DNA from 3 places in the Hafnia paralvei genome. Region 2 is predicted to be linked to each of the others. Evidence: riboswitches for the same ligand, from Rfam matches in the RefSeq annotation. Region 2 holds a riboswitch; each other region holds the start of a gene.
What was found. A riboswitch is a leader RNA that binds a small molecule or an ion and turns the genes downstream of it on or off. The one in region 2 is predicted to bind thiamine pyrophosphate.
Positions count from the first base shown of each region.

Region 1 (9,852 bases), 1.1 Mb from region 2:
GAGTCCTTCATCTCTGCGGCTTCGTTCCAGGAAACAACTCGCGTACTGACCGAAGCGGCCGTTGCGGGTAAACGCGACGAACTGCGCGGCCTGAAAGAAAACGTAATCGTGGGTCGTCTGATCCCAGCCGGTACCGGTTATGCTTATCATCAGGATCGTGCGCGCCGTAAAGCTCAGGGCGAAGCGCCTGTAGTTCCACAGGTGAGCGCTGAAGAAGCAACTGCTAACTTGGCAGAGCTGCTGAACGCTAGCATGCGTGGTGACGACGAGTAATCGTTGATCCAAGCCTAATAAAAACCGCTCTTTGGAGCGGTTTTTTTATGCCTGAGATTTAAGCGTTAGTCGTAGCCGGAGGAAGAATAACCGAGCCATAGAAACTCGGTTATTCTGTTTTGGTTAGCGAAGCTTAGGGGATGAATGCGCTCCGATCGATGTTCGAACTACATCGATAGAGGAACGTTATGCCGCCTAATTTATATTTTCACGCAGTTATCTCATCATTCGAATGGCTATTGACAGATAACTGCATCCGTTACATTTTTTGCCTCTAGCGATGTGTACCTCTTCCCAAATATCCATCCCAATCTTTCCATACCGGCTGTAGCCCCGATGATAAAAGTACATTTGCCACTTGGGCGGGAGTACGGGCATCGTGTGGGGTAAACTGCTCTAATTCTGGATGGTTATCGGCATATCCTCCCGGCTGAGTTTTTGAAAACGCACTGACGTTATTGATTGCAAGTGGCACGACGTTATCTCTAAACGCAGGCGATTCTCGGGTTGAGAGTGACAGTTCGATCTCTGGTGCAAATAGCCGGAATGCGCAGATAGTTTGTACTAACTGAGCTTCATCCATAATGGATGCAGGTTCTATACCTCCAGTACATGGGCGTAGACGCGGGAAAGAAATGGAGTACCGGCTTTGCCAATAGGTCTGCTGTAGCCATGTTAAATGCTCCGCAACCATGAAGCAGTCTGTACGCCAGTTGTCAGACAGTCCAATCAGCGCACCGATCCCGATCTTGTCGATCCCTGCTTTTCCTAGCCGATCGGGTGTTTCCAATCGCCAGAAGAAATCTTGCTTGTTCCCTTTGAGATGGTGTTGTGCATAAACCGAAGGATGATAGGTTTCCTGATATACCATTACGCCATCCAGCCCCAGCGTTTTTAACTCCGCATATTCATCCTGTGCTAGCGGTTGAACCTCCATCATAAGTGAGCTGAAATGGCGACGAATCTGCGGCAAATGCTGACGAAAGTAATCCATCCCCACTTTTGCTTGATGTTCACCGGTGACGAGCAACAGGCTGTCGAATCCCATGGCGCGAATAGCCGTGCATTCGCGCTCAATCTCTTCGGCATCCAACGTCTTACGCTTTAGCCGGTTACTCATAGAAAAACCGCAATAGGTGCAGTCGTTAGCACACAGATTAGAAAGGTAGAGCGGGACGTAAAAACCTACCGTATTGCCGAAGCGTTGGCGTGTGAGCTGTTGAGCCTTGCGTGCCATAGGCTCAAGGTAGTGTGCCGCCGCAGGCGAAAGTAGAGCCAGCATGTCTTCACGGTCGGGGCGAAAAGTCTGTAATGCACGCTCTACGTCGGCGTTAGTTTTGCTGTTGATCCTAAGCCCAATATCATCCCAATCTAACTGCCGCCAGCGTTGAGTGAATGTTTCCACGGTTAGGTATCCTGTTTCATGGTGTGCAAGAAACCCGTTAATGGGCTGGTGGCGTTTGCTTGGAAACTTTGGCGTCCTAATCCGCTTTGATAAGCGATTCGTCCCGCTTCGACCGCAAGCCTGAACGCTTTAGCCATTGCTATAGGATCGCGAGCCACTGCAATGGCTGTGTTAACCAAAACGGCATCAGCACCGAGCTCCATTGCTGCACTTGCATGGCTTGGTGCGCCGATCCCAGCATCAACTATGACAGGGACTTTGGCTTGCTCTATGATGATTTGCAGAAAATCGCGGGTAATAATTCCCTGATTGGAACCGATAGGCGAACCAAGAGGCATCACCGCCGCGCAGCCCACCTCCTCTAAACGTTTACAGAGAACAGGATCGGCGCCGCAGTAGGGAAGAACCACAAATCCTTCTTCTACTAATATTTCGGCCGCTTTGAGTGTTTCGATAGGATCAGGCAGTAGATAGCGAACGTCGGGATGTATTTCCAGTTTTATCCAGTGAGTACCAAGGGCTTCTCGCGCTAGTTTTGCGGCAAAAATGGCTTCTTCTGCCGTTTTTGCACCTGAGGTATTCGGAAGCAGGTTTGCGCCTAGCTGAAGCAGAGGCGCAAGAATGGCGTCATTGCCGCTTTTCAGATCGACACGTTTCATCGCCATAGTGATGAGCTGCGAACCCGACTCATGCAATGCCTCTAGCATTTTATCCGCCGAGGAAAACTTTCCTGTTCCAGTAAACAGGCGTGATGAAAAAGTTTTATCTGCAATTTGTAGCATCTTAACCTCCGGCAATTGCTTGGAATACCACCACTTCATCTCCTTCGGCTAGCTGTTGCGTCGCCCAATTTTCGCGCGGGAGAATGGTTTGATTGAGCGCTAGAGCAGTGCCCTGCTGATGGCGACCTAACTGGAGCAACAACGATTCAACGCTGGTAGCTGCGCTGAGGGTGACACATTCATCGTTAACCATAATCTTCATGCGGCGATGCCTCCGCAGACGGGGCAGGTTGGAGAGCGTTTTAAGCTGAAGGTGCGCCAGCTTTGTTGGCGGCCATCGAATAAACGTAGTTTCCCTGACAGGGCCGAGGGTATTCCTGCCAGCATTTTGATGGCTTCAAGAGCCTGTAGCGTACCGATAACGCCAACGACGGGGCCAAGGACACCGGCATTGCGGCAGTTGCGCTGTGGTTCAATGTCGTCTGGCCACAGACACCGATAGCAGCCCTGATCGTATGGTGGTTCAATCACCATCAGTTGGCCGCCGAATCCCACTGCACTGCCACTAATCAATGGCTTAGCCTGCGCAACGCAAGCGGCGTTCACCGCCTGACGTGTGGGCATGTTATCGCTACAATCGAGGATTAAATCTGCATGCGCTATGGCTTTGGCTAGGGAAGCGCATTCTAAATGCTCGGGCAGTGTTATCAATTCAACCTGAGGATTAAGTTCTCGTAAGTGATGCTTGGCCGTTTCTGCCTTTGACCGTCCAAGATCGTCGGTTCGATATAGGATCTGACGCTGAAGATTGCTGATGTGCAGGCGATCACCATCAGCAAGTATGATCTTACCGATTCCTGCCGCGGCAAGATACATTGCTGCCGGCGTTCCTAATCCGCCAAGCCCCACGATGAGTACGCTGCTGGTACTGAGTTTTTCTTGTCCTTGAGGGCCAATTTCTTCCAGTAGAAGTTGGCGACTATAGCGCATGAAGTCTTGATCGCTAAGCATCGTTGGCTCTCCTGTTTTCTATCAGCTGCAATAGCGTATCGGTTGCTGCCAGCCAGTCTTGCGCCTGAGTGATCGCGCTAACCACGGCAACGCTGCCGACACCACACTCAAGCACTGCTGGTACGCGATCGATGTTGATACCGCCAATGGCAACGGTAGAGTAATCAGGAATACGCGCGACTTGACGTTTGAGGTCAACCAGCCCCTGAGGGGCTGAAGGCATCAGCTTGGTTTGGGTCGGAAATATATGCCCCAGTGCAATGTAGGAGGGACGATAGGATAGAGCGCGATCCATTTCGATATCATCGTGGGTTGAGAGACCGAGTCTGAGATGAGCGGCGCTGATTGCGGATAAATCTGCGGTATCTAGGTCTTCTTGTCCGAGGTGAACGCCGTAGGCACGGTGTTTGATAGCGAGCTGCCAGTAGTCGTTGATAAACAAACGCGCCTGATAGTGTCGACCCAGTGCGATAGCCTGCGCGATATCGGTTTCCACCGCATTTTCGCTTTGGTCTTTGATGCGTAGCTGGATAGTGCGCACCCCCGCCTTTAGCAGACGTTCGATCCACTCAACGCTATCAACGACGGGGTAAAGACCAAGGCGTTGTTCGGTAGAAGGAAAGGGGGCGGTGCGAGAATGAGTTAACGGAGCCATCAGTTTTTCTCCGTCTGCAGATCGCTGGTGGTGTGGTAAATCTCGCCGCCTTTAGCACGAAAAGCCTCTGACATCTGCGCCATGCCTATTTCTACGGGCTGCGGCGCTGACGCTTCTTGTTTGGCAGCATAGTCGCGCACTTCCTGAGAGATTTTCATCGAACAGAATTTTGGCCCGCACATTGAACAGAAATGTGCCACTTTGCCTGATTCTTGTGGCAGGGTTTCGTCGTGATAAGCTCGAGCGGTGTGAGGATCAAGTGCCAAGTTGAATTGATCTTCCCAGCGAAATTCGAAGCGAGCTTTAGACATGGCATTATCACGGATCTGAGCTCCAGGATGCCCTTTGGCAAGATCGGCTGCGTGGGCTGCGATCTTGTATGTGATCAGCCCCTGTTTTACGTCTTCTTTATTGGGTAAACCTAAATGCTCTTTTGGTGTGACGTAGCACAGCATGGCACAGCCAAACCAACCAATCATGGCGGCACCAATACCTGAAGTGAAATGGTCATAGCCGGGAGCAATATCTGTCGTTAACGGACCTAATGTATAGAATGGCGCCTCGTGGCAATGCTCCAACTCTTCGGTCATGTTACGGCGGATCATTTGCATCGGCACATGCCCTGGTCCTTCAATCATGACTTGTACGTCATATTCCCAAGCAATTTTAGTCAGTTCACCTAGTGTGTGTAGTTCAGCAAATTGTGCTTCGTCATTGGCGTCTTGAATTGAACCCGGACGCAGGCCGTCACCCAAGGATAATGCAACGTCATAGGCTGCGCAGATTTGGCAGATTTCGCGGAATCGCTCGTACAGGAAATTCTCTTTATGATGTGAAAGGCACCATTTCGCCATGATAGAGCCACCGCGTGAAACGATACCGGTTAGACGTTTAGCGGTCATTGGGACGTAGCGCAACAGCACTCCCGCATGAATGGTGAAATAGTCTACGCCTTGTTCAGCTTGTTCTAAGAGTGTATCGCGGAATATTTCCCAGTTTAGGTTCTCGGCAATGCCGTTAACTTTCTCTAACGCTTGATAGATTGGAACGGTGCCGATAGGAACCGGGCTGTTGCGTAAGATCCATTCGCGAGTTTCATGAATATAGCGGCCAGTGGACAGGTCCATAACGGTGTCTGCTCCCCAGCGCGTTGACCAAACCAGTTTTTCGACCTCTTCTTCTATCGAGGAAGTGACCGCTGAGTTACCAATGTTGGCATTGACCTTCACCAGAAAGTTACGGCCAATAATCATCGGCTCAGACTCAGGGTGATTGATATTGGAAGGGATAATGGCGCGGCCAGCAGCCACTTCGCTACGGACAAATTCGGCGGTGATATCTTTTGGCAGCAGTGCCCCAAAATTTTGTCCTGGATGCTGCTGCCGCAGCACTTCACCACGGATACGTTCGCGCCCCATATTTTCGCGAATGGCAATGAACTCCATTTCGGGCGTGATGATACCTTGTCGAGCGTAGTGGAGCTGTGTAACGCATTTACCTGATTTCGCGCGCCGTGGCTGTGGCAGGTTCTCGAAGCGCAAATGATCTAAACCTTCATCGGCTAAGCGTTGCTGTGTGTAGGCGGAGCTGAGCTGTTCCAGCGATTCGGTATCATCGCGTTCAGCGATCCAGCGATCACGGAGTGGTTTTAACCCGCTGCGTACGTCAAGTTCAGCATGTGGGTCGCCATAAGGCCCCGCAGTGTCATAGACAGGGATTGGTTCGTTGGGTTCGTATTGCGGGTTATCTTTGCTGCCGCCAAGCAACGTTGGACTGAGCTGAATTTCGCGCATCGGTACGCGAATATCACTACGCGAACCCGTTAGATAAATGCGTTGCGAGTTTGGATAGGCCTCACCGCGCAGATGATCGATAAAACTCTGTGCTTCTGCGCGTTGCTCGCGACGAGAAAGCGGAGTACGAATTGTTTCATTGTTATTCATAGACATAGCAAATTCCTACCAGTGTTCTGGTTTAACAGTGATTAAAAAATCAAGTTGGAGAATTGCTTGTCTGGAGCTCGGAGGGAGTAATGGATAGCCGTCACCCAGTCAGATCTCGATAGATTGCTGGTAGGTGATAATAGATTACTCTTGTTCCCTTCGCGGGTATTAACCCGATCAGGTTCCGCGGATCCCGAATTAACGGTCTCAGCCTGTAGGGGAAAATTTTTCCCGCTCACTAGGCACTCCGACAAGAGCGCCCAGTGTAGGAGCGGGAAGACAAAACTGCAAGCTGTTAACTAAGCTGTAATGTCTATGCTACTTTCAAAAAATTATGCTGGGCGAGCTAATGAATCGTCATTATCAGCGGCAGGCGTGTTTGCTTGCCAGATGTCATAGGCGATTTGAATTAGGTTATCTTCTAAGGCAAAACGAGCCGCTAGTGTTTCACCAATATGTGATAGTGCGTCGTGGAGTGCTAGGCACTCTTCTTCGTTTAGCTCATCATCGGTAAAGCGGTCGTGAAAGGCCATAATGAGCTTGGTATTATCGTGCAGTGCTGGATAGATTTTTTTTGTTACCGCCATGTGCGGGCTATCGTCACCTCCAACGAGTTCTACGATACGATCGTAAACATGGAAGTGGCCAGCAGAGAGATAATCCACCAAATTGTGACAAAAGTTCTCCAACGCTTTTTCATTAAGCGGGGTATGCTTTTCTTTGTTTGGTTTTATTCCGACCAGTGCGCAGTAGGCTACGAGCAGTTCCTTTCGGGCTTGTAGCCATTGGTCGATTAATTCATGACTACCACCTACGCGTTGAGTCAGATGTTCGAGACGGTTGAGCATATATTCAACTCCATGAGGTAAATGTTACAAATTAGCAACAATCGAATGCCAGATTAGCAGAGGTTTAATGTCAAAGATATGGAACAACAGTTAAAAGATGATGACACCGGCTGGTGGGTTATCAGCCGTGAGGGCAAGGTCTGGTTACCTCGTGGGGAGCTGCCTTTTGGCACTGCACAACAATGGCAATTAAGCACCAAAAAAGCGCACCAAATCGGTGAGTGGGAAGGGCATCCAATGTGGTTGCTGGAAGAGTCACGTAGTCAGGATATGGCGTCCATTCGCCAGCTTATCGACGTGGATCGTGGTCTTTTCCAGCTTGTTGGCCGCGGAGTTCAGCTAGCGGAATTCTTTCGCTCCCATACCTTCTGCGGCTATTGTGGGCATGAGATGTACACCAGCCGCTCTGAGTGGGCATGTATGTGTCCTCACTGCCGTCAGCGTTATTACCCACAAATTGCGCCCTGCATTATTGTGGCGATTCGCCGCGGAGATGAAATCTTGCTGGCTCAGCATAAACGGCATCGTAACGGTATTCATACGGTGCTCGCCGGTTTTGTCGAAGTGGGAGAGACTCTGGAAGAGGCTGCGGCGCGTGAAATCATGGAAGAGAGTAACGTGCGAATTAAGAATTTGCGCTATGTCGCCTCACAGCCTTGGCCATTCCCACATTCGCTGATGATGGCGTTTATGGCTGATTATGCTGGCGGTGAGCTCAAGCACGATCCAAAAGAGTTATTGAATGCAAACTGGTATCGCTATGACAATCTGCCACAACTACCGCCGCCTGGAACCGTGGCGCGTCGTTTGATTGAAGATACCGTAGCACAGTGCCGAGATGAGGCTGAAAGCGAATAACGCATGGGTCATGCTACAATGCGATGAGATTAATTAGGGAGCCAAAGGATGACTGAACTGAAGAACGACCGCTACCTGCGCGCACTGCTGCGCCAGCCGGTAGACATGACTCCGGTATGGATGATGCGTCAGGCCGGACGTTATTTGCCAGAATATAAAGCGACTCGCGCACAGGCCGGCGATTTTATGTCGTTGTGCAAAAATGCTGAATTGGCCTGTGAGGTAACGCTACAGCCGTTGCGTCGTTATGCGCTGGATGCGGCAATTCTGTTCTCAGACATTCTGACCATTCCTGATGCCATGGGGCTTGGACTCTATTTTGAAACGGGTGAAGGGCCGCGCTTCTCATCGCCAATTACCTGTAAAGCGGATGTTGAAAAGCTTCCTGTGCCCGACCCAGAAGATGAACTGGGTTACGTGATGAATGCTGTGCGTACCATCCGTAAAAATCTGGCTGGGCAGGTACCTTTAATCGGTTTCTCTGGTAGCCCGTGGACGCTGGCAACCTACATGGTTGAAGGCGGCAGCAGTAAAGCTTTCACCAAAATTAAAAAAATGATGTATGCCGAACCAGCGACCATGCATCTGTTGCTGGATAAAATCGCCGATAGCGTGATCCTTTATCTTAATGCGCAGATCAAAGCGGGTGCTCAGTCGGTGATGATCTTTGATACGTGGGGCGGTGTGTTAACGCCGCGTGATTACCGCGAATTCTCCCTGAACTACATGCATAAAATTGTCGATGGCCTGATCCGTGAGAACGAAGGACGCCGCGTGCCAGTCACGCTGTTTACCAAAGGTGGAGGTCAGTGGCTAGAAGCAATGGCTGAAACCGGCTGCGACGCACTAGGCTTAGATTGGAGTACGGATATTGCCGATGCTCGCCGCCGTGTCGGTGACAAAGTTGCGCTGCAAGGAAACATGGATCCATCCATGCTGTATGCGCCTGCTGCTCGAATTGAGCAGGAAGTTTCGACTATCCTTGAGGGATTTGGTCACGGCACCGGACATGTCTTTAACCTTGGGCATGGTATTCATCAGGATGTACCACCGGAGCATGCGGGTACGTTTGTAGAGGCTGTTCATCGGTTGTCAGGTAAATACCATCGGTAATTAAGGCATTAAGTCATGGATATGAAAGCACTGCGTGAAGAGCAGTTGGAGAAGGCGAGCCAGATTATCCGCACGGACGATCTCGGTTTTGAACAACCGACGCTTATTGCCGGTGCTGATGTGGGCTTTGAACAGGGAGGGGACGTCACACGTGCGGCGATAGCCGTGTTGCGTTATCCCTCACTTGAGCTGGTGGAGTATCAGATTGCCCGCATTGAAACCCAGATGCCTTATATTCCTGGTTTTCTCTCTTTCCGAGAGTACCCAGCGCTGATCAAAGCGTGGGAGATGCTTCAGCACCGCCCACAGTTGGTGGTTGTCGATGGTCAAGGGATCTCTCATCCCCGCCGTCTGGGCGTGGCGAGCCATTTCGGCTTGTTAGCCGATGTTCCGACCATTGGCGTTGCCAAAAGCCGTTTATGTGGTCAGTTTGCTCCGTTGAGTGATTCGGTTGGTGCAATACAACCACTGAATGACAAACAAGAGCAGATTGGTTGGGTATGGCGCAGTAAAGCGCGCTGTAACCCGTTATTTATTTCTACGGGGCACCGCATTAGTTTGCCTACGGCGCTGCATTTTATCCAAAGTTGTATGCGTGGCTACCGTTTGCCTGAACCCACGCGCTGGGCGGATGCAATCGCCTCTAATCGGCCAGCTTTTCAACGCTGGTTACTCCAACATTCTGATAATAACGCGCAGATATAGGGATCTCTTGATTTTTCAGTTACACTGCGCCGGAATTATTTTTCAGAGACTTATTTTTCTCTAAGAGACTTAGCATGCTGCGTAACCCGATCCACAAACGGCTGGAAAAGCTGGAAAGCTGGCAACATCTGACGTTCATCGCCAGCTTGTGTGAGCGTATGTACCCAAATTATCAGGCATTTTGTCTGCAAACCGGATTTGGCGATCCTATGGTTTACCGCCGAATTTTGGATTTGATTTGGGAAACGTTGACGGTAAAAGACGCTAAAGTGAATTTCGATAACCAGTTAGAAAAACTGGAAGAGGCAATTCCTTCCGC
Region 1 is NZ_CP083737.1:287,209-297,060, forward strand. It holds gene rpoC (DNA-directed RNA polymerase subunit beta') at 1-273, shown strand, start outside; gene thiH (2-iminoacetate synthase ThiH) at 548-1,678, opposite strand; gene K9N75_RS01335 (thiazole synthase) at 1,681-2,460, opposite strand; gene thiS (sulfur carrier protein ThiS) at 2,462-2,662, opposite strand; gene K9N75_RS01345 (HesA/MoeB/ThiF family protein) at 2,659-3,411, opposite strand; gene thiE (thiamine phosphate synthase) at 3,404-4,066, opposite strand; gene thiC (phosphomethylpyrimidine synthase ThiC) at 4,066-6,015, opposite strand; TPP riboswitch at 6,147-6,269, opposite strand; gene K9N75_RS01360 (Rsd/AlgQ family anti-sigma factor) at 6,342-6,857, opposite strand; gene nudC (NAD(+) diphosphatase) at 6,936-7,715, shown strand; gene hemE (uroporphyrinogen decarboxylase) at 7,764-8,828, shown strand; gene nfi (deoxyribonuclease V) at 8,844-9,533, shown strand; gene K9N75_RS01380 (YjaG family protein) at 9,608-9,852, shown strand, end outside.
Region 1: it holds a riboswitch for thiamine pyrophosphate, as region 2 does, so the genes downstream of both, thiC (phosphomethylpyrimidine synthase ThiC) here and thiB (thiamine ABC transporter substrate binding subunit) in region 2, are expected to answer to the same signal.

Region 2 (9,852 bases):
ATCAATATGTGGACTTTTCCTCTCCCCAGCTTGGCGCAGCGGCGAGAAGATATAGAGCCGAATCTGGATTTTGAACTCAACCGCTATAGCCAAGAACAGCAAGCACAGGTGCGTTTCAATAAAGAAGCACGTCAACGCTATCTGCAATTTGCCTGTTCCGAGCAGGCTGAATGGCGAGGAAACTTCCGTGAACTAGCGGCTTCGGTCACCCGTATGGCAACACTTGCGGATACAGGGCGTATTGATGACGAACTGGTACAAGAAGAAATCGCTCGGCTACAACAAAACTGGCAAAAAGATCAGCCAGAAATTTTACCCGATCTCCCCGAGTTAGATCTGTTCGATCGCAGCCAATTAGCCAGCGTGATCAGCGTTTGCCGCTCGTCAGACAGCTTATCCGAGGCAGGACGTAAGCTATTCTCCGTATCACGCCAATTGAAAAAACAGCCCAATGACGCCGATCGTCTACGTAAATATCTGGCACGTTTTGGGCTGAGCTGGGAGAGTATCAAAGGAGAATAAATTCCCTAGGGCACATCTCGCACTCGCGAGCACAAAATCAAGGCCACTATCGCCAGCGCTGTCGCTAGCCAATATACCGCGTAGTGGCCTAATGTTTCAGCCAACGCGCCTTGTAATACCCCTGCCATAATCACACCGGTCGAAATACTGTTGGTGAATAGCGTCGTCGCACTGCCCGCTCGACCCGGCATTAAATCTTGAAAATAGAGCATGCCGATACCGGCAATAATTCCGATGAACACCGCGTTAAACAACTGCAACACCATCAATGCCAATTTGAATTTAAACAACACCAAACCGGCATAAAATAAGATCCCAGCGGCAACGGCAAACAGCATCATGTTACGTTTGCCAAAACGTTTAACGTAGTAACCCGCTAGAATCATCGCGGGAATCTCTAAACCCGCAGCAGTCCCCATCAAGAGCCCTGCCAAATTTTCTGGCAGACCAAGATCCTGCGTGATATACAACGGCATATCAATGATATACATGGTATTGCAGGTCCACATCAGCATGGAGGAGATAAACAGCATCACCACGTTTTTGTCGCCAAACGCATTGGTGGGAATAACGACGGCTTCACCCGTGGTTTCTGTGCGGGGCATTGATGGCAACATAAAGGCCACCAGCACAATCGCAAGAATAAACACGGCAGCAGCAATCAAATACATAAAAGTGAAGCCGTAATTCAGCGCCAGCATGAATGAAAGCGGCGGCCCAATCACCCATGCCAAAGAGAGCTGTGCTCGCATTACCGAACTAAACATCACAACTTCGCTGGCTGAACGGTCGGCATATTCACGCGCTAAGGCAAAAATCTGCGGCATTCCCGTATTCGCCAGCGCTGCCAAGAAAACGCCTGCGGAGATCAGCAACAAATAACTGCGGCAAAACGCAAACAACAGGCAGTTTCCCACCGCCATTGCGCAACAAAACATGATCAGTTTGCGACGATCGCCCTGACGATCGGAACGCTTCGCTAGCAAGAAACTCACCGCAATCCCGACAATCGCATTCACCGTATAAAAGAGGCCAACCCAAAGGGGACGCACCTTCACTTCAGTCGTTAAAAATAAACTTAGCGTAGGAGCCTGAAGCGCTCCCGCAATTCCGGTTAAGAATGCAACAATCAAAAACGCGGCATAGATGGGATTAATTCGGCGGCGAGCAGTCAACAAAGAGGTCATCCTGATTTCCTAAGCTGGCATTATCAAATACGGCTGGCAGTACGATAACAGAAAAAAACCAGCAGGCAGACCTGCTGGTCGGTGAAAAGCACCATTACTCAGAAACACTCTTTGATGTCGGAGAGACAAATGATTACTCACCTCTTTCTCTTTCATCTGCTGAAATTATCTGCGTAATATAGGGAAAGAAAAATTGATAGCTTTACCTAAAAAGGTTCCTCTTTTATGGCGACGTCGCGTTTACAACATCAATTCATCCGCTTATGGCAAAGTTTTCAAGGCAAATCAGCGGAAACCACGCTAGCCGATCTGGCAGAAACGCTCAGTTGCTCGCGTCGTCATGTGCGAACCTTACTCAACGCTATGCAGCAACAAGGATGGTTACATTGGCAGGCCGAGTCTGGACGTGGTAAACGCTCCACACTCACTTTCCAATCAACTGGCCTTCAGGTACAGCAGTTACGCGCCGAAGAGCTGTTAGACCAAGATCATATCGAGCAGTTAGTGCAACTGGTTGGCGACCGCAGCTCAGTGCGCCAAATGCTGCTCTCTCAGCTAGGACGCAGCTTCCGTCAGGGTAAGCATATCCTGCGTATTCTTTACTATCGCCCGCTGTTTAATTTGCTTCCAGGAACGCCAATGCGTCGCTCCGAAACCCATTTGGCCCGACAGATATTTAGCGGCCTCACTCAGCTAAATGAGGAAAACGGGGAACTCGAACCCGATCTAGCGCATCACTGGCAGGCTTTAACGCCGCTGCATTGGCGCTTTTACCTACGCCCCGCTATTCGTTTTCATAACGGACGCGAGCTAGAAATGGCCGATGTGATCCACTCTCTTGAACGACTGCGGGAACAACCGCTGTTTTCACATCTGAAAAGCATTACCTCCCCAAATCCGTACGTTATTGATATTCAAATAAGCACGCCAGATGAGTGGCTACCGTGGCTACTCGGCAGCGTCAACGCCATGATTCTACCGCGCGAATGGAAATCACTGCCCAATTTTACTCGCTCCCCCATCGGGACTGGGCCCTATCAGGTGGTACGTAATACCCAGACTCAGCTTAAAATCCGCGCCTATGACGACTACTTTGGTTTTCGCGCGCTAATCGATGAAGTCAATATCTGGGTGTTACCCGAAATTTCGGAAGAACTGGTGCACGCTGGCGTGCAGCTTCAGTCCGATGAAACCGGAAAAGATGAATTAGAAAGTCGTTTGGAAGAGGGCTGCTATTTCATGCTGTTTGATCAGCGCTCAGCAATCACCTCCGACCCCGCAGTGCGTGAATGGCTGTGTCAGGTCATCAACCCTATCGCGTTGCTGAATAAAGCGAGCAAGATCCATCAACGCTACTGGTCACCTGCGTATGGCATTTTGCCTCGCTGGCACCACAACCTACTGATTAGCGATAACGAGAAACCGGCCCATCTGACCCATCTCACGCTGACGGTGTACACCAAGCACTCGGAGTTTCACGCAATATTCTTGGCACTAAAACCGCTGCTTGCAGACTATGGCGTTGAGCTCACGATGCAAGAAATCAGCTATAGCCGCTGGTATGAAGGCGATGCAAAAAGCGATCTGTGGCTGGGTAGTGCTAACTTTTACATGCCGCTCGAATTCTCGATTTTTTCGATGATGTATGAATTGCCTCTGCTACAGCACTGCCTGAGTGGCGATTTGCAGCAAGATGCCAGCCAGTGGCGTAACAACGCTCTGCCGATGGCGGAATGGAGCCAACGTCTAGTGCAAGAGCATCAGCTTCACCCCCTATTTCATCATTGGCTCAAACTCCACGGGCAGCACAGCATGCGCGGTGTCCGGATGAACACTCTCGGCTGGTTCGACTTCAAATCCGCATGGTTCGCGCCTCCAGCGCAATCCAACGAAAGCGATATTCACGAATTAACCGTTTCTACCGGCTGTGAAAAACCTCGATAACGTTATTAATCCTTTCTAATAACACATGCTCTCTTTACAATAACGCGCTGTTCTCAACGGGGTGCAGAAAACAGAGTTAGATCGGCGATCTAAAAAACGTCGTGAGCAAGCGTTCAGCCGATGGAGGCCGGAGCGGAGTAACCGCAGCATACAATAGTATGTGAGGATTACGAGCACCGCACGACATCGGATCAACGCGGGCGCAACCAGTTTTTTGCTGAGAGAAACCCGTCGAACCTGATCCGGATAATACCGGCGGAGGGATTTGAGAGCGTATCCACGCTTGCTCAAAGACCTTTGCGACCTGACTTAACTCACGGAGTGCAAAGTGTTGAAACGAATAATTCCTGCCTTGATGCTGATATCTACGGCCTTTGCGGTGCATAGTGCTGCCGATAAACCGGTTCTAACGGTTTATACCTATGACTCTTTTGCTGCGGAATGGGGGCCTGGCCCGAAAGTGAAAGCCGCTTTTGAAAAAGAGTGCGGCTGCGAGCTGAAATTTGTGGCGCTAGAAGATGGCGTTTCGGTGTTAAACCGCATTCGAATGGAAGGCCAAAAGAGCAGTGCCGACGTAGTGTTGGGGCTGGATAATAACTTGGTGCAGGCGGCGGAAAAAACGGGGCTGTTCGTGCCTAGCAACGTTGATACGCAGACACTCAGTGTCCCTGGCGGCTGGCGGAATAACACATTTGTGCCTTATGACTATGGCTATTTTGCCTTCGTTTACAACAAAAACACATTGAAAAATCCGCCAACTAGCCTGAAGCAATTGATAGAAAGCCCTGAAAAATGGAAAGTGATTTATCAAGATCCACGCACCAGTACACCCGGTCTTGGCCTGATGCTGTGGATGCAAAAGGTGTATGGCGACCAAGCGCCACAGGCGTGGCAAAAATTGGCGCAAAAAACCGTGACGGTCACCAAGGGGTGGAGCGAAGCGTACGGTTTATTCCTTAAAGGCGAAGCCGATTTAGTCTTGAGTTACACCACATCGCCGGCGTATCACATCATCGAAGAAAAAAAAGATAACTACGCCGCCGCTGAATTTAGCGAAGGGCACTATCTGCAGGTAGAAGTTGCAGCGCAGCTTGCGGGCAGCAAACAACCAGAACTGGCACATAAATTTATGCAGTTCATCACAACACCGGCATTCCAGAATGAAATGCCTACTGGAAACTGGATGTATCCGGTTATCCAAACGACGCTTCCACAGGGCTTTGAACAGTTAAACGTCCCCGCTAAGGCTCTCGAATTCACCCCAGCCGAAGTCGCTCAAAACCGCGCAACATGGATCCGCTCATGGCAAGCCGCCGTCAGCCGTTAATTCCATTCTGGCTACTTCCAGGGCTGTTCGCCGCCATTGCTATTATTGCCGTGGCGACGGCAGCGTTTAGCGCCCTTTGGCGTCACGCTCCGGAGTCGGATTGGCATAGCCTGTGGCAAGATGACTACCTGTGGCATGTCGTGCGTTTTACTTTTTGGCAGGCGTTTCTGTCCGCCATGTGCTCCGTATTCCCTGCCATCTTGCTCGCACGGGCGCTGTTCCGTCGCCGATTCATCGGCAGGCAGCTATTGCTGCGGCTCTGTGCCATGACGCTGGTGCTACCGGTACTGGTCGCGGTCTTCGGTATCCTCAGTGTTTATGGTAGGCAAGGCTGGCTGGCTCAAATTTGCCAATGGCTGGGGATTGATTACGCATTCTCGCCTTATGGTTTACAGGGCATTTTGCTTGCGCATATCTTCTTTAACCTGCCGTTAGCGGCGCGCCTATTGCTACAGGCGCTGGAGAATATCCCCACAGAGCAACGCCAGCTCGCCGCTCAACTCGGCATGAGCAGTTGGCAGCAGTTCCGTTTTGTTGAATGGCCCTATCTGCGCCGCCAAATCCTGCCCGCTGGCGCGCTCATCTTTATGTTATGTTTCGCCAGCTTTGCCACCGTGCTTTCTCTTGGCGGGGGACCTCAGGCGACGACTATCGAACTCGCTATTTATCAGGCCTTAAGCTACGACTACGACCTCAGCCGGGCTGCGCTTTTAGCCATGCTGCAACTGTTCTGCTGTTTAGGCTTAGTGATGTTGAGCCAAAAACTCAGCGGTATTCTCCCCGTCGGCCATACACGAGCCATCAAATGGCGTAATCCGCAAGACACTCTCTTCGCTCGCTGGATCGACGGTAGCGTAATTTTATGCGCCCTGCTGCTTATTCTGCCCCCGCTGTTTGCCGTGGTTGCTGATGGCTTAAATCAGGCGGTTAACCGCGTGCTCGTCCAGCCTATTTTGTGGCAGGCCACGCTTACATCGTTAAAAATTGCACTCGGCGCTGGTTTGCTGGCCGTGTTGCTAACCATGATGCTGTTGTGGAGCAGTCGTGAACTAGTGCTGCGCCAGCGACGCTGGCTGGGGCAAGGCATGGAATTAACCGGAATGCTGATTTTAGCGATGCCGGGCATTGTGCTAGCCACCGGCTTCTTTTTGCTGCTCACGGATACCATTGGCATTCCACAGTCCGCCTACGGATTAGTGATTCTAACCAATGCTCTTATGGCCATCCCGTACGCGCTTAAAGTGCTTGAAAATCCAATGCGCGATCTGGCTGAGCGTTATAATCCGCTGTGTCTATCGCTGCGCATTCAAGGCATTAACCGACTCAGGCTGATTGAGCTACGCGCGCTTAAGCGCCCGCTGTCTCAAGCCATGGCGTTCGCCTGCGTTCTATCCTTGGGGGATTTTGGCGTGGTGGCGCTATTTGGCAATGAGCAATTCCGTACGCTGCCATTCTACCTTTATCAGCAAATTGGGGCTTATCGCAGCCAAGATGGTGCAGTCACCGCGCTGTTATTATTGATCTTGTGTTTCTTACTTTTCACTCTGCTGGAACGCCTTCCAGGGCGGGATAAATCATGATTACGCTGAACGATCTCACTTATCTCTATGAGCATCAGCCGATGCGTTTTTCACTCGATGTTTCTGCGGGAGAGCGGATTGCCATATTGGGGCCAAGCGGCGCAGGCAAAAGCACTCTGCTGGCGTTAATTGCGGGTTTTCTCATGGCAGACAAAGGCACGGTGATGCTTGATGGTATCAATCACACCAACACGCCCCCCTCTAAGCGCCCCGTATCTATGTTATTTCAAGAGAATAATCTGTTCTCTCATCTGAGCATTGAGCAAAATTTAGGATTAGGGCTTGATGCGGGATTACGTTTGAACCGCACTCAAAAACAGCGCTTACATGAGATTGCGCAGCGGGTCGGAATTATCGATTGTTTACCCCGATTGCCGTCCCAGCTTTCTGGTGGACAACGTCAACGGGCAGCGCTGGCGCGCTGTCTGCTGCGTCATCAGCCCATCCTGTTGCTCGATGAACCCTTCTCCGCGCTCGATCCGGCGCTACGTGGCGAGATGCTGCAACTGTTGGAACAGGTGTGTTCAGAGCAAAACCTCACTCTGCTGATGGTTTCGCACAACCTAGATGATGCCGCGCGCATTGCGTCGCGCACGTTGCTGATCGCCGATGGACGATTCGCCTACGACGGCAGCACCCAAGATTTGCTCGATGGGAAAGATCCGCTGGCTGCGGCGTTACTAGGACGTTAAATCGACATCATTCATATGCTGAGAAGATGATAAATGCGTCAGTTTACGCAATCTATTTTCAGCGTATCATTTATTCTATTTATTATTTTATAAGTTTTGTTATTTTAATAATTATTATTCCCTCCTGTTCTAAATTAGATATTGTCACCATGATACAATTGTCACCGGATACATTATTTTATAAATACAAAATAGGGAAATATGAAAATTTTATATAAATGGAAAAAGCTAGCACTGTGCATATTGCTGGCAAGCACCACAATCATCACTGCCTGTGATGATAATAAAAACACCAAGACTGCGACATCAGAGAACGACACGCAGAAACAGGTTAGAGATAAAGAGCAACACCAAATAGTTAAATACAATGCTTATATTGATGTTGCTAATGCTGAGTTCATTACCGATGGTTTCTCCGGTGATTTTGAGAAGCAGATGCAATTCATCAACGACAACATTGAAAATAAAAAACCGTTAAAAAATTACTTCGCAGTCAACGACAATAATATTCAAGGCAAGAAAAAAGGGCTAGAGAACGCCCTTAAAATGGAAGGAAACCTCGCTGAACTGGACGTTGCAGCTGAAAAATACCTGCAAGCGCTCAACGTTCTCGAACCACTGAATCAAGAACTATCCATGTATGGAAGTACTAAGGAATATCTTTCAGACGGTGGTAAGCTATTTATGGAGAAAGAACCCGCGTTGTTTGAACAACTCAAAAAAGTTCTGTTAGCTGAGAATGAGTTTAAAGAACAGATACAGATACTTGATGAGAAAAATATAAAGCAGACGTTCGATAGCGCTAAAAAAGAATCATTGTCCTATTATAAAATAGGCGTTATTTACTACGGCAAACTCATTAGCCGTGAAATAAAAGAAGCCATTTCTCAAGCGGATAATACCGGCCTCGCCAAACTGGATGAAAATATCAACTTGATGAACACGCTAGTTAAAGGCTATGACAAAACTAAAACGGTTACCGGCGGTACCTGTCTGAGTAGCATGACTTTATTTTTAGCCTCAGCGCGCACTATTAGCAATGAACTGAAACATGATAGAACAGAATACACCACGGTTCCCCCCGCCGCCTTCCCAGGTATGGCGAGTATGCAACGAGGTTCCCCTGCTCAGCAGGAAGCAAACACGATGAATGATAATTTATCTTCTGTCATCGATAGCTTTAACACTGACGGATGTTAACCCCAAGCTTTCATAACAAAACTGAGAAAGGTTAAATATCAAGGGCTGGTATCAACCCGCCCCTAACCTTAAAAATGCACCACCTTCCACAATAGCGAGCGATAAATGGGCATGAGGGGATGGTTGTGCATAAAGACAAAACTCACTGCGGCCAAACCCCACATGGTCACGGTGGCGATACGCAGGCGCAGCGGTGTTAACCACTGAGAGAGTTTATCCGCCGAGCGTTTCCCTTCTCGCCACCAGCGCCAACTTAGCCAGCCAGCAATCCAAATCGATACCACAACTAACGCGAGCAGCACTTTGAATAGCGTACTGCCACTACCGGCGGGGATATCAATCGCCACTCCCGCCAGAATGCCTGGAAAGAAATAAACCGGCGGCCACGTAATACAGCCAATGATATTGGGTGGAATAAATTTGCGCGGTGGGAGCGCCAACATTCCCGCCACCATCGGCACAACGGGACGAGTAGGGCCTACGAAGCGTCCAATCAACACTGTCATCATGCTATGACGATGCAGCGCATGTTCTGTTCTATCCAGCAGCGCTTTATTCTTCTTGATAAATGACCAACGATGTAATGGATCTTTAAAGGCGCGGCCAATAAAATATGAAATCCAGTCACCAGCAAAACACGCCAAAATCCCCACGCCCCAAGCATAGTAAAAATTCACCTGCCCACTACCGATCAGAGCACCTAGCGTCGCCATCATGACGGTTCCCGGCAAAAGCAGCCCCACCAACGCCAGAGACTCTAAAAACGCCACTAAAAATACGGCGATCAATGAGTAGGCCACTGACTGAGTCACCAAGTGTTGCAGGTATGCTTCCATAATTCTTCCACCGGAAATAATGAGCCAGCGATTTTGCGTAGCGCCCTCTTTGTCGTCAACATCTCATTGAGGGGATAAACGTTTATTTACAAATGAGTAACTTAATGAGTATAGGTAATGGTGGGGATTTCGGCTGAATGACGATTATGAAGCGGCTGTGTCATATTTCGTTCGCCAACCGTTTATGAAGCAGCTGTGTAAGATTTCGTTCGCCGGTCAGCAAATGCGTTTCCATGAAATCACTGGCGAAGGCGACCGATGAGAGCCCCGTTGCGCGGGGGCTCTCAACTCGCGCGCTTTTATCCGAGACGCCATTCCCGCTCCGGTTTGGTATCGCCCATCCAGGGCGCCCCAAACTCCGTCACGACATCCCTGTCGTGCCGGCTCTCCCTACCAACACTTAAGCTTTTAAAAGACAAACCAATATTGTTTTGTCTTTTCGTGTTGAATGAAATGCATGATAGAACCGCCATCAGGGAAGATGGCGGTAGGTCGAGGGCGTACAGGATGTGCGCTCTGAGACCGGTCGGCCAAACGACGCGGTAAAAAGCGCGAGAGTCGAGA
Region 2 is NZ_CP083737.1:3,866,437-3,876,288, forward strand. It holds gene rtcR (RNA repair transcriptional activator RtcR) at 1-522, shown strand, start outside; gene K9N75_RS17995 (sugar efflux transporter) at 528-1,709, opposite strand; gene sgrR (HTH-type transcriptional regulator SgrR) at 1,935-3,653, shown strand; TPP riboswitch at 3,840-3,934, shown strand; gene thiB (thiamine ABC transporter substrate binding subunit) at 3,982-4,980, shown strand; gene thiP (thiamine/thiamine pyrophosphate ABC transporter permease ThiP) at 4,956-6,560, shown strand; gene thiQ (thiamine ABC transporter ATP-binding protein ThiQ) at 6,557-7,252, shown strand; gene K9N75_RS18020 (DUF3829 domain-containing protein) at 7,454-8,452, shown strand; gene K9N75_RS18025 (DedA family protein) at 8,521-9,288, opposite strand.

Region 3 (9,852 bases), 480 kb from region 2:
GTGATCACGCTGGTGCCATAAGCTCCCAGCGCTGAAAAAGTTTTTAAATCTGCCTGAATACCCGCGCCACCGCTCGGATCCGTTCCTGCAATAGTCAGTGCATTAATTCGCTTCATTGAATATCTCCTGAACGTAAAAAATCCTGCGGGGAAAGTTGGTACAGAGAGTCGAGGAAAGCGGGAATGAAACTGCCAGGACCGGATGAATGACGCACAGCTCGTTCACCGGCCAGCGACATCACTCGGCACGCTGTCGCTACTGCCAACAACCTATCAGGCTGTTGAACGCTAAACGCCGCCACCACGGCGGAGAGTGCGCAACCAGTGCCGACAACGCGTGTCATCAATGCATCACCACCGTTAACCGCGTAGGTTTTATCTCCGTCAGTCACGTAGTCAGTCACGCCGGTGACAGCAACGATAGCGCCCGTTTGCTGCGCTAAAGCTTGCGCTGCAGGCAAGGCATCCAAAGAACCATCAACACTATCAACACCGCGCCCACCGGGAGCTGTTCCGCTTAATGCGAGGATTTCAGAGGCATTCCCGCGAATAACCGCAGGTTGAAGAGATAAAAGATGATTAGCGAATTCGGTACGATAGGTCAGCCCCCCAACGGCTACGGGGTCTAAAATCCAAGGTTTTTGGTTTTGCTTGGCCGAGGCAATGGCTGCCAGCATCGATTGCGCTCGTTGCGCATGCAGTGTCCCGATATTAATCAACAAAGCGTCAGCTATGGAAGAAAACTGAGCAGCCTCTGCAGGCTCGACCACCATTGCGGGTGATGCACCCAAAGCCAGTAGGACATTGGCGGTGAACGTCTGTACGACTTCGTTAGTGAGACAGTGTACCAACGGGGCACAACAGCGAAACTGAGTAAAAACGGCTGCGGCACGGTCTGTGGGGAAATCGATGAGTAAGTCGGTGGGGCATGTATTGGACGTGATAGACATATTCCTCCCAACCGGCGGTCAAGAAGACGATGCCTTAAAGCATCTGACTTCCCTACGCTGGCATTATCCAGATCAGGTAATACGGGTATTTCTCAGCCTTCACAAAGAAGGGCACCCCGAGTCATTTAAAACACACTATTACGACGATGTTCCGTTCAAATTAGAACGGACAAGGCTGATAACAATCAGGTAAACAGCCTATGGTATTAAACTCTGGCACAACATAGATGCCAGACAAAAAACAAAATCTTAAAGCGACAATATCTCTTTCACAAACGGGATCGTCAGCTTGCGCTGTGCGGTGATCGACGCCCTATCCAACTGATCCAACGTCATAAACAGCGTACGCATTTCACGATCCAGACGCTTTAGTAGGAAACGTCCGACATCCTCTGGCAATTCAAAACCGCGCAATTTAGAGCGTAGCTGTAGTGCTAAAAGTTTGTCTTCGTCGCCGAGTGGCTGGAGTTTATAGATTTGTCCCCAGTCCAGACGCGAGGCCAAATCGGGTAAACGCAGATTCAGTTGGCGCGGAGGGCGATCGCCGGTGATCAATAGGCGTGTGCGGCCGGTTTCAAGGATGCGGTTATAGAGATTGAAAATTGCCATCTCCCACTCCTCTTCTCCCGCGATACATTCGATATTATCGATACACACCAGAGAGAGTTGCTCCATGCCATCAAGAACCTCTGGCACAAAGTAGGCGCGTTTATCCAAAGGCACATAGCCCACGGCTTCTCCGCGTTGGGAAAGTTCTGCGCAGGCCGCATGCAGCAGGTGACTTCGTCCCCCACCCTCACGCGACCAAAAATAGATATAGGTACCATGCTCCTGCTGCAAAGCGCCCTGCAATGCAGCTAACAGAGAAGAATTCTCTCCCGAATAGAAACTTGCGAAAGTCTCGTCATCAGGTAAATAAAGTGGCAGTGAAAGCTGTGCCGGCGTATTCAGAAGCACCTCAAACCAAAACAGGCAAAAAAACGCCGCCAGTTTAACACATAAACCAGCGGCTGTTGAGTTAGGATCTGAAGGATCGAATTAACGAGCAGGCGTTTGCTCTTCTTCCTGTTCGTCGATGATCACTTCTTCACCACGCACCATACTGATCACTTTGAATAACAAGCTCATCGCGATACCCACGATCGTTGCCAAAGCCATGCCTTTCAGCTCAGCCGCACCAATATGGATCGTCGCGCCGCTCACGCCGATGATCAAAATAATCGAGGTCAGGATCAGGTTCTGCGCTTTGTTGTAGTCCACTTTAGACTCAATCAGTACGCGGATACCAGAAGCACCGATTACCCCGTACAGCAGTAGGGACACCCCGCCCATCACCGGTACGGGTACCATCTGGATCGCCGCAGCCAGTTTGCCGATGCAGGATAATAGAATCGCCAACACCGCTGCACCGCCGATAACCCATGTGCTGTATACCTTAGTGATCGCCATAACGCCGATGTTTTCACCGTAAGTGGTATTGGGTGTTGAGCCAAAGAAACCGGAGAACATCGTAGACAGACCGTTAGCAAACATCGAACGATGCAGCCCCGGATCGCGTAGCAAATCTTTCTTCACAATATTCGCCGTAACAACTAAATGACCAACGTGCTCTGCAATAACCACCAGCGCGGCGGGTAGAATCGTCAGAATCGCAAACCACTCAAATTTCGGCGTATAGAACGTCGGCAACGCAAACCAGTGTGCTTCACGGATCGGCGTTAAATCGACAACGCCCATCGCAAACGACAGGGCATAACCCGCCAGCACACCAATAAGAATAGGAATAATTGCCAAGAAACCACGGAACAGTACCGAGCCCAGCACGGTCACACCAAGAGTGACCATAGAGATCGTAATCGTCGTGCTGTCTACGGAAGCCCCGTTGGCAGGCAGCAATCCAGCCATGTTGGCCGCGACCCCAGCCAACTCCAAACCAATTACGGCCACAATCGCGCCCATCGCTGCGGGTGGAAACATCACATCCAGCCAGCCGGTTCCCGCTTTTTTCACAATTAGCGCGACCAAACAAAACAGTGCGCCGCAGACGATAAACCCCCCTAATGCAAGTTCATAACCCAACGGTAAAAGCAGCATCACAGGGGAAATAAAGGCAAAGCTAGAGCCCAGATAAGCGGGGATTTTGCCCTTACAGATGAATAAATACAGCAGCGTACCAATACCGTTAAACAGCAAAACCGTCGCAGGGTTAATCTTAAATAAAATAGGCACGAGCACCGTTGCCCCAAACATGGCAAACAGGTGCTGAAAGCTCAACGGAATCGTTTGCAAAAGCGGTGGGCGTTCGCTTACTCCGATGACGCGACGAGTCATGGTTACATCCTCTAAGTGATTTTATTGAATTATCAGGTGTTGTGTTTTGAACTTGGCCTCACCCTAAATATTGGGAGTTGCATCTAACCGCCTAGGTTCACTCCCAAATCACTTGGTCTCATCAGTGAACCTCGCCAGCACAAATGCCGCTTCATATATGAAGGATACAGGCCAAAAAAAAGCCGACTCTCAAAGCCGGCTCATCTTTTATTTAGTACCAAATATCTTATCGCCCGCATCGCCCAAGCCAGGAATGATGTACCCCTTCTCATTCAAGCCCTGATCGATAGATGCGGTATACAGCTCAACGTCTGGATGTGCTTTTTCCAGTGCGGCAATACCTTCAGGCGCAGCAACCAATACCAGCACTTTAATGCTATGGCAGCCCGCTTTCTTCAGCAGGTCGATGGTGGCAATCATAGAACCGCCGGTTGCCAACATTGGGTCAACCACCAGAGCCATACGCTCATCGATGTTAGAAACCAGTTTCTGGAAATAAGGTACAGGTTCCAGAGTTTCTTCGTCACGGTAAACGCCAACGACGCTGATACGCGCGCTTGGTACATGCTCCAAGACGCCTTCCATCATGCCCAGACCTGCGCGCAGGATTGGAACCACGGTGATTTTTTTGCCTTTGATCTGATCTACTTCGACCGGACCGCACCAACCATCAATAGTGACTTTTTCTGTTTCTAGGTCTGCGGTCGCTTCATAGGTCAGTAAACTCCCGACCTCTGATGCCAGTTCGCGAAAACGTTTGGTGCTAATATCGTTCTCGCGCATCAAGCCCAGTTTGTGTCTTACGAGCGGGTGTTTTACTTCGACGATCTTCATCATTTCATCTCCCAGGTAGCGGTCAGCGCAAAAAAAAATCGCGAGATTATACCGCCTTTTAATTTCTGCGCCACCGTTAAAATCATGATCCAGATCAGCTTAGATGAGATCTACACGGATTACAGGAAAAAACCAGATCCCCTTCACAAGCCGCTCGCAAACGTTTGCCTAGACTGTTAGAATTGCCGCGCTCTTGAATATTTCAGGGTGGTTTCTGTTATCTGATGTGAGCTTAGGCCACGCGACCACTCGCTTTATCACAGATACCAGAACTCATCCTAACCGCCATGGGGATTTTCGCAGTGACCGACAAAACCGCTCTCAGTTACAAAGACGCAGGTGTAGACATTGATGCTGGCAATGCCTTAGTTGATCGCATTAAAGGTGTGGTAAAAGAAACTCGTCGCCCAGAGGTCATGGGGGGGCTGGGTGGATTCGGTGCGCTCTGCGCCCTACCACAAAAATATCGCGAACCAATTTTGGTTTCTGGCACCGACGGCGTCGGCACCAAGCTACGTCTGGCGATGGACTTGAAACGTCACGATACTATCGGCATTGATTTAGTCGCAATGTGCGTCAATGACTTAGTCGTACAGGGCGCCGAGCCGCTGTTCTTCCTCGATTATTACGCTACGGGTAAACTGGACGTAGATACCGCGGCTAGCGTTATCACCGGTATCGCTGAAGGCTGTAAACAGTCCGGTTGCGCATTGGTCGGTGGCGAAACCGCTGAAATGCCCGGTATGTACCACGGCGAAGATTACGACGTCGCCGGCTTCTGTGTCGGCGTGGTCGAAAAATCAGAAATCATCGACGGCAGCAAAGTTGAAGCGGGTGACGTATTAATCGCACTCGGCGCAAGCGGCCCTCATTCGAACGGTTACTCTCTGGTTCGCAAAATTCTTGAAGTCAGCCATGCCGACCCACTCACCATAGAGCTAGAAGGCAAACCACTCGCCGATCATTTATTGGCTCCCACTAAAATCTACGTAAAATCAGTTCTGAAACTGATTGAAGAACATGACATTCATGCCATTGCCCACCTGACCGGTGGCGGATTCTGGGAGAATATCCCACGCGTTCTGCCGGAGGGTACTCAGGCCGTCATTGATGAATCCAGTTGGCAGTGGCCTGCAGTCTTTAACTGGCTCCAGCAGAACGGTAACGTCAGCCGTCATGAAATGTATCGTACCTTTAACTGTGGCGTAGGTATGATTATCGCTCTGCCAGCCGTAGAAGCCGATGCCGCTATCGCACTCATGAATGCCAACGGTGAAAAGGCGTGGAAAATCGGTACAATTGCCGCTTCCACCAGCGAAGAGCGTGTGGTGATTAACGCATAAGCGGTTCATGTTATGAAAAACATCGTGGTTTTAATTTCCGGCAACGGCAGCAATTTACAGGCGTTAATCGACGCCTGTCATGAGGGTCGGATCCGTGCTCGTATCAGTGCCGTATTTAGCAACAAGGCCGATGCCTATGGGCTTGAACGCGCGGCACATGACAATATTCCTGCTCATTATTTAGATCCGAAAGCCTTTGCCGACCGCGATGCTTTCGATCTTGCCTTGATGCATGAGATCGACAATTACCATCCCGACCTGGTCGTTCTCGCTGGGTATATGCGTATTCTGTCGCCGCGTTTTGTTCAGCACTATAATGGTCGGATGCTCAACATCCATCCGTCGCTGTTACCAAAATATCCGGGTCTGCATACGCACCAACAAGCGTTAAACAACGGCGATGAAGAGCATGGCACCTCAGTGCACTTCGTCACCGATGAGCTCGACGGTGGCCCAGTCGTATTGCAAGCCAAGGTGCCGATCTTTGAGCAAGATAGCGAAGACGAGATTATCGAGCGCGTTCAGGTACAAGAACACGCCATCTATCCGCTGGTTGTCAGCTGGTTTGTCGAAGGCCGTTTAACGACTAAAGACGATGCGGCTTGGCTAGACGGCGTTCGTTTGCCACCGCAGGGATATGCGCCGGACTAGTATCGTTACAATCACGAATATTCCTTTAAATCCCCGGTTTTAGCTGGGGATTTTTGTATTTACGCTTCCGTGGCTTTTTCTGACATTAACTAACGCTATAATAAAACTCGTAGTATTCACTACATCGGCTATTCAGCTGAAAATTATGACAGTGAGAGGAATCAACATGTCCAGCGACAACAACGTCAGATTACGTCCCCTGGAACGGGAAGATTTGACGTTCGTTCATCAACTCGATAATAACGCCAGCATTATGCGTTACTGGTTTGAAGAACCCTATATTGCCTTTGTAGAACTCTCTGAGCTGTATGACAAACATATCCACGATCAGAGCGAACGTCGCTTCGTCGTTGAGCATGACGGGGTAAAAATCGGTCTGGTAGAGTTGGTAGAAATTGACCACATCCACCGCCGAGCAGAATTCCAGATCATTATTGATCCAGCCCATCAAGGCCACGGCTATGCCAGCAAAGCTGCCAAGCTGGCAATGGATCACGGATTTTCCGTGCTCAATCTCTACAAGCTGTATTTAATCGTCGACAAAGAAAACCAAAAGGCGATCCATATCTACAGCAAGCTTGGTTTTGAAATTGAAGGCGAACTGATCCACGAATTCTTTATCAACGGTGAATATCGCAATGCGATCCGCATGTGTATTTTCCAACCTGACTATTTGGCGAAATACAAATCACCGACGCCGCCGGTGAATCCAACCGGACTCTGATTTTAGTTCGCCGGATACAGCAGAGCCCGATTTTATCGGGCTCTGTTTGTTCATCTCATCCTAATATTTACTTCTGGTGATGCTCACAGCCACATCCCCAGTTTTTCAATTTAGGTGTTTTACCAATACCAGGATTCAATGTATTGGTAGGATCGTTTTGCTGATAGAACGCTTTTAACTGCGGTTTGGCCTGATATAAGTGGCCCACGTTATGCTCCGCAGGATATTCCGCGCCACGCTGATCCAGCAGCGCCAGCATTTTATCTTTCAGCGCATGCACATCGACGCCTTTTTTGACGATGTAATCCTGATGGAAAACGTAGCACATGAAATGCCCGTAATAGAGGCGATGTACCAGCGCATCATCAAACTCCGGCGGCAAGCGTTCAAACCAATCATGATCGTTACGACGCAGTGCGATATCCAGCGCCAAAATATCCTCAACCTCTTTGCTGTGCACCGCGTTATAGCGTATTGCGGCGCCTGCCGCGGCAAAACGGTGTAAGAATGCCTTCGCCCCTTCTTCCGGTGTGCAGACAAAGAATTCACCTTCGGCCTGAGCAAAGTAAGATTCCAACCATGTGCGGGCTTCTTCAATACCTTCGCCTGACATTTTTAGCATCAGGTGATGTTCAAAACGGTCACGATACTCTTTCAATCGTTTAGGCAAATGCGATGGCAGCAAATGACTCAAGGTTTGCATCGTACGATCGACCAGATGTGAGGGTAAGAAAGGCACTTTGCCAAATAAGGCATCCATACGGCCTTTGAGCGTGAAGAAAGTCGGCATTTTGTCGGTGCCTAACTTGTCGATCATCACAAAGGTGTCTTTCCCATAGACTTCAGCGATATCAAATATATCGCGGTGCATGTATTCACCCGCGACCGGCAAATTTTTAAAGTTGGCCAGCATATGACGGCGCAATTCCGTCAGCACCTGCGGCTGGTTAGTACCGATATAAAACACCTGCGAAGATTTTTGTGCCGGAAAAGTATCTAAACGAACCGCAAATACCGCCAACTTGCCTGCGCAACCAGAAGCTTCAAACAAACGGCGCTCGTCTGCGTTAAAACGCGAAGGCGTGTCAGCATCAACATCACGAATACGCTCAGCGTAATCATGGTCTGAAGCCTGACGCTCGTCATGCTCGACGTCTTGTGGAGTGTACTGTTGTGCCTCCAAACGTGTCAGGATCTCTTCCGGCGTACTGCCTAACTCAATGCCCAAGTGGTTGATGAGCTCAACCTGTCCCAGTTCATTTACCCGGCCATAAAGCGCCATTTCGGTATAGGCAGGGCCACGGTGAACCAAGGAGCCACCCGAGTTATTGCAGATCCCTCCCACTACCGATGCGCCGATACACGAAGAACCAATGACCGAATGCGGTTCGCGCCCAAGCGGTTTTAGCACGCGTTCCAGATGCCACAGCGTGCTGCCAGGCAAAGCAACCACCTGTTTACCTTCATCTAGCACCTGAATTTTATCCAAACGTTGGGTGCTGATAATGACGATCTCTCGGTCATAATCGTTACCACTCGGGGTAGATCCTTCCGTGAGCCCGGTATTGGCTGCTTGCATCAATACAATTTTATCGGCCTCTACGCAGGCTTTGAACACCTTCCACTGCTCCAGCAAACTGCTCGGAAAAACGACCGCAAGCGCATCACCCTGCCCTGACCGAAATCCCTTGCGATAACGCTCGGTCTTGCGAGCATCGGTAAGAATATGGGATTTTCCCACGATCTCTGTGAGTTGATGAATGAGCGCACGTGAGTCAGATAACTGATTTCCAGCGTGAGGTTGTACCTGCATAGCCATCGTCCTTTTATTAGTATGATGAATCCTTTCGAGAATACCGCTTTTTGAACGAATGTGAAAAAAATTATACTAATTAGTTAAAGAAATAATTTCCCCACACGCCAAAAAAAGCCCGACACAAAGGTCAGGCTTTTGAAGTACAAAACACGGCTACTCATGCAGCCCGCATTCGCGTTTTAGGCCAAAGAATCGCGTTTCTTCCTCCGCCATCCCCGGTTCCCATTTGCGCGTGGTATGCGTATCGCCAACGGAGAGATATCCCTGTTCCCACAACGGATGATAGCTCAGACCATTTTGCTGTAAATATTGATAAATTTGCTGATTATCCCAGTCGATGATCGGCAGAATTTTAAATACGCCACGTTGAATAGCTAACACAGGTAAATGTGCTCGACTACCTGACTGCTCACGGCGTAGGCCTGCAAACCACGTTTGCGCTCCGAGCTCTTGCAGCGCACGGTTCATCGGCTCGACTTTATTCATATCGTTATAGCGTTCTATGCCTTCAACGCCCTGTTCCCAAAGTTTGCCATAGCGCGCTTCCTGCCATGCCGGTGACTGTACTGCGCGGTAAACTTTAAGATTCAAATTCAGCTTTTCGGTAAGCGAATCAATAAATTGATACGTTTCAGGAAAGAGATAACCCGTATCCGTCAGAATCACGGGAATCGTGGGCAGTTCACGCGTGACTAAATGCAACGACACCGCAGCCTGAATCCCAAAACTGGAAGACAACGCAAACTCGGCAGGCAAATGCTCCAACGCCCACTGCACTCTCTGCTGCGCACTGAGCTTCTCCAACTGAGTATTGATTTCAGCTAAAGCCATCACCTGCTCAACTTTTGGGAGCGCTTTTAATTCGTTCAGATCTAATTGGGACATAATCAAAGTCCTCCACATCAATGCGCCCTAACAAGCAACTTAGTCATAGAAGTCTCTTGCCGGATCGAGTACTGGCCGCACAATTCCTGCTCGAATAGTAAAATCGCCAAAACCTTCATCTGTATGGCGCTCTTTTGCCCAGCGGCCAACCAGTTCGTCAATCACAGCAAGAATTTCTGCGTCACTAATGTTCTCTCGGTACATACGCGGGATACGGGTTCCAGCGCGGTTGCCACCGAGATGGAGGTTATAGCGGCCAATTGCTTTACCCACCAAACCAATTTCCGCCAGCAGTGCACGACCACAGCCATTTGGACAT
Region 3 is NZ_CP083737.1:3,387,925-3,397,776, forward strand. It holds gene thiD (bifunctional hydroxymethylpyrimidine kinase/phosphomethylpyrimidine kinase) at 1-116, opposite strand, end outside; gene thiM (hydroxyethylthiazole kinase) at 113-949, opposite strand; TPP riboswitch at 982-1,078, opposite strand; gene hda (DnaA inactivator Hda) at 1,199-1,906, opposite strand; gene uraA (uracil permease) at 1,988-3,280, opposite strand; gene upp (uracil phosphoribosyltransferase) at 3,488-4,114, opposite strand; gene purM (phosphoribosylformylglycinamidine cyclo-ligase) at 4,417-5,457, shown strand; gene purN (phosphoribosylglycinamide formyltransferase) at 5,470-6,108, shown strand; gene speG (spermidine N1-acetyltransferase) at 6,275-6,832, shown strand; gene dld (D-lactate dehydrogenase) at 6,900-8,645, opposite strand; gene cysH (phosphoadenosine phosphosulfate reductase) at 8,802-9,533, opposite strand; gene cysI (assimilatory sulfite reductase (NADPH) hemoprotein subunit) at 9,573-9,852, opposite strand, start outside.
Region 3: it holds a riboswitch for thiamine pyrophosphate, as region 2 does, so the genes downstream of both, thiM (hydroxyethylthiazole kinase) here and thiB (thiamine ABC transporter substrate binding subunit) in region 2, are expected to answer to the same signal.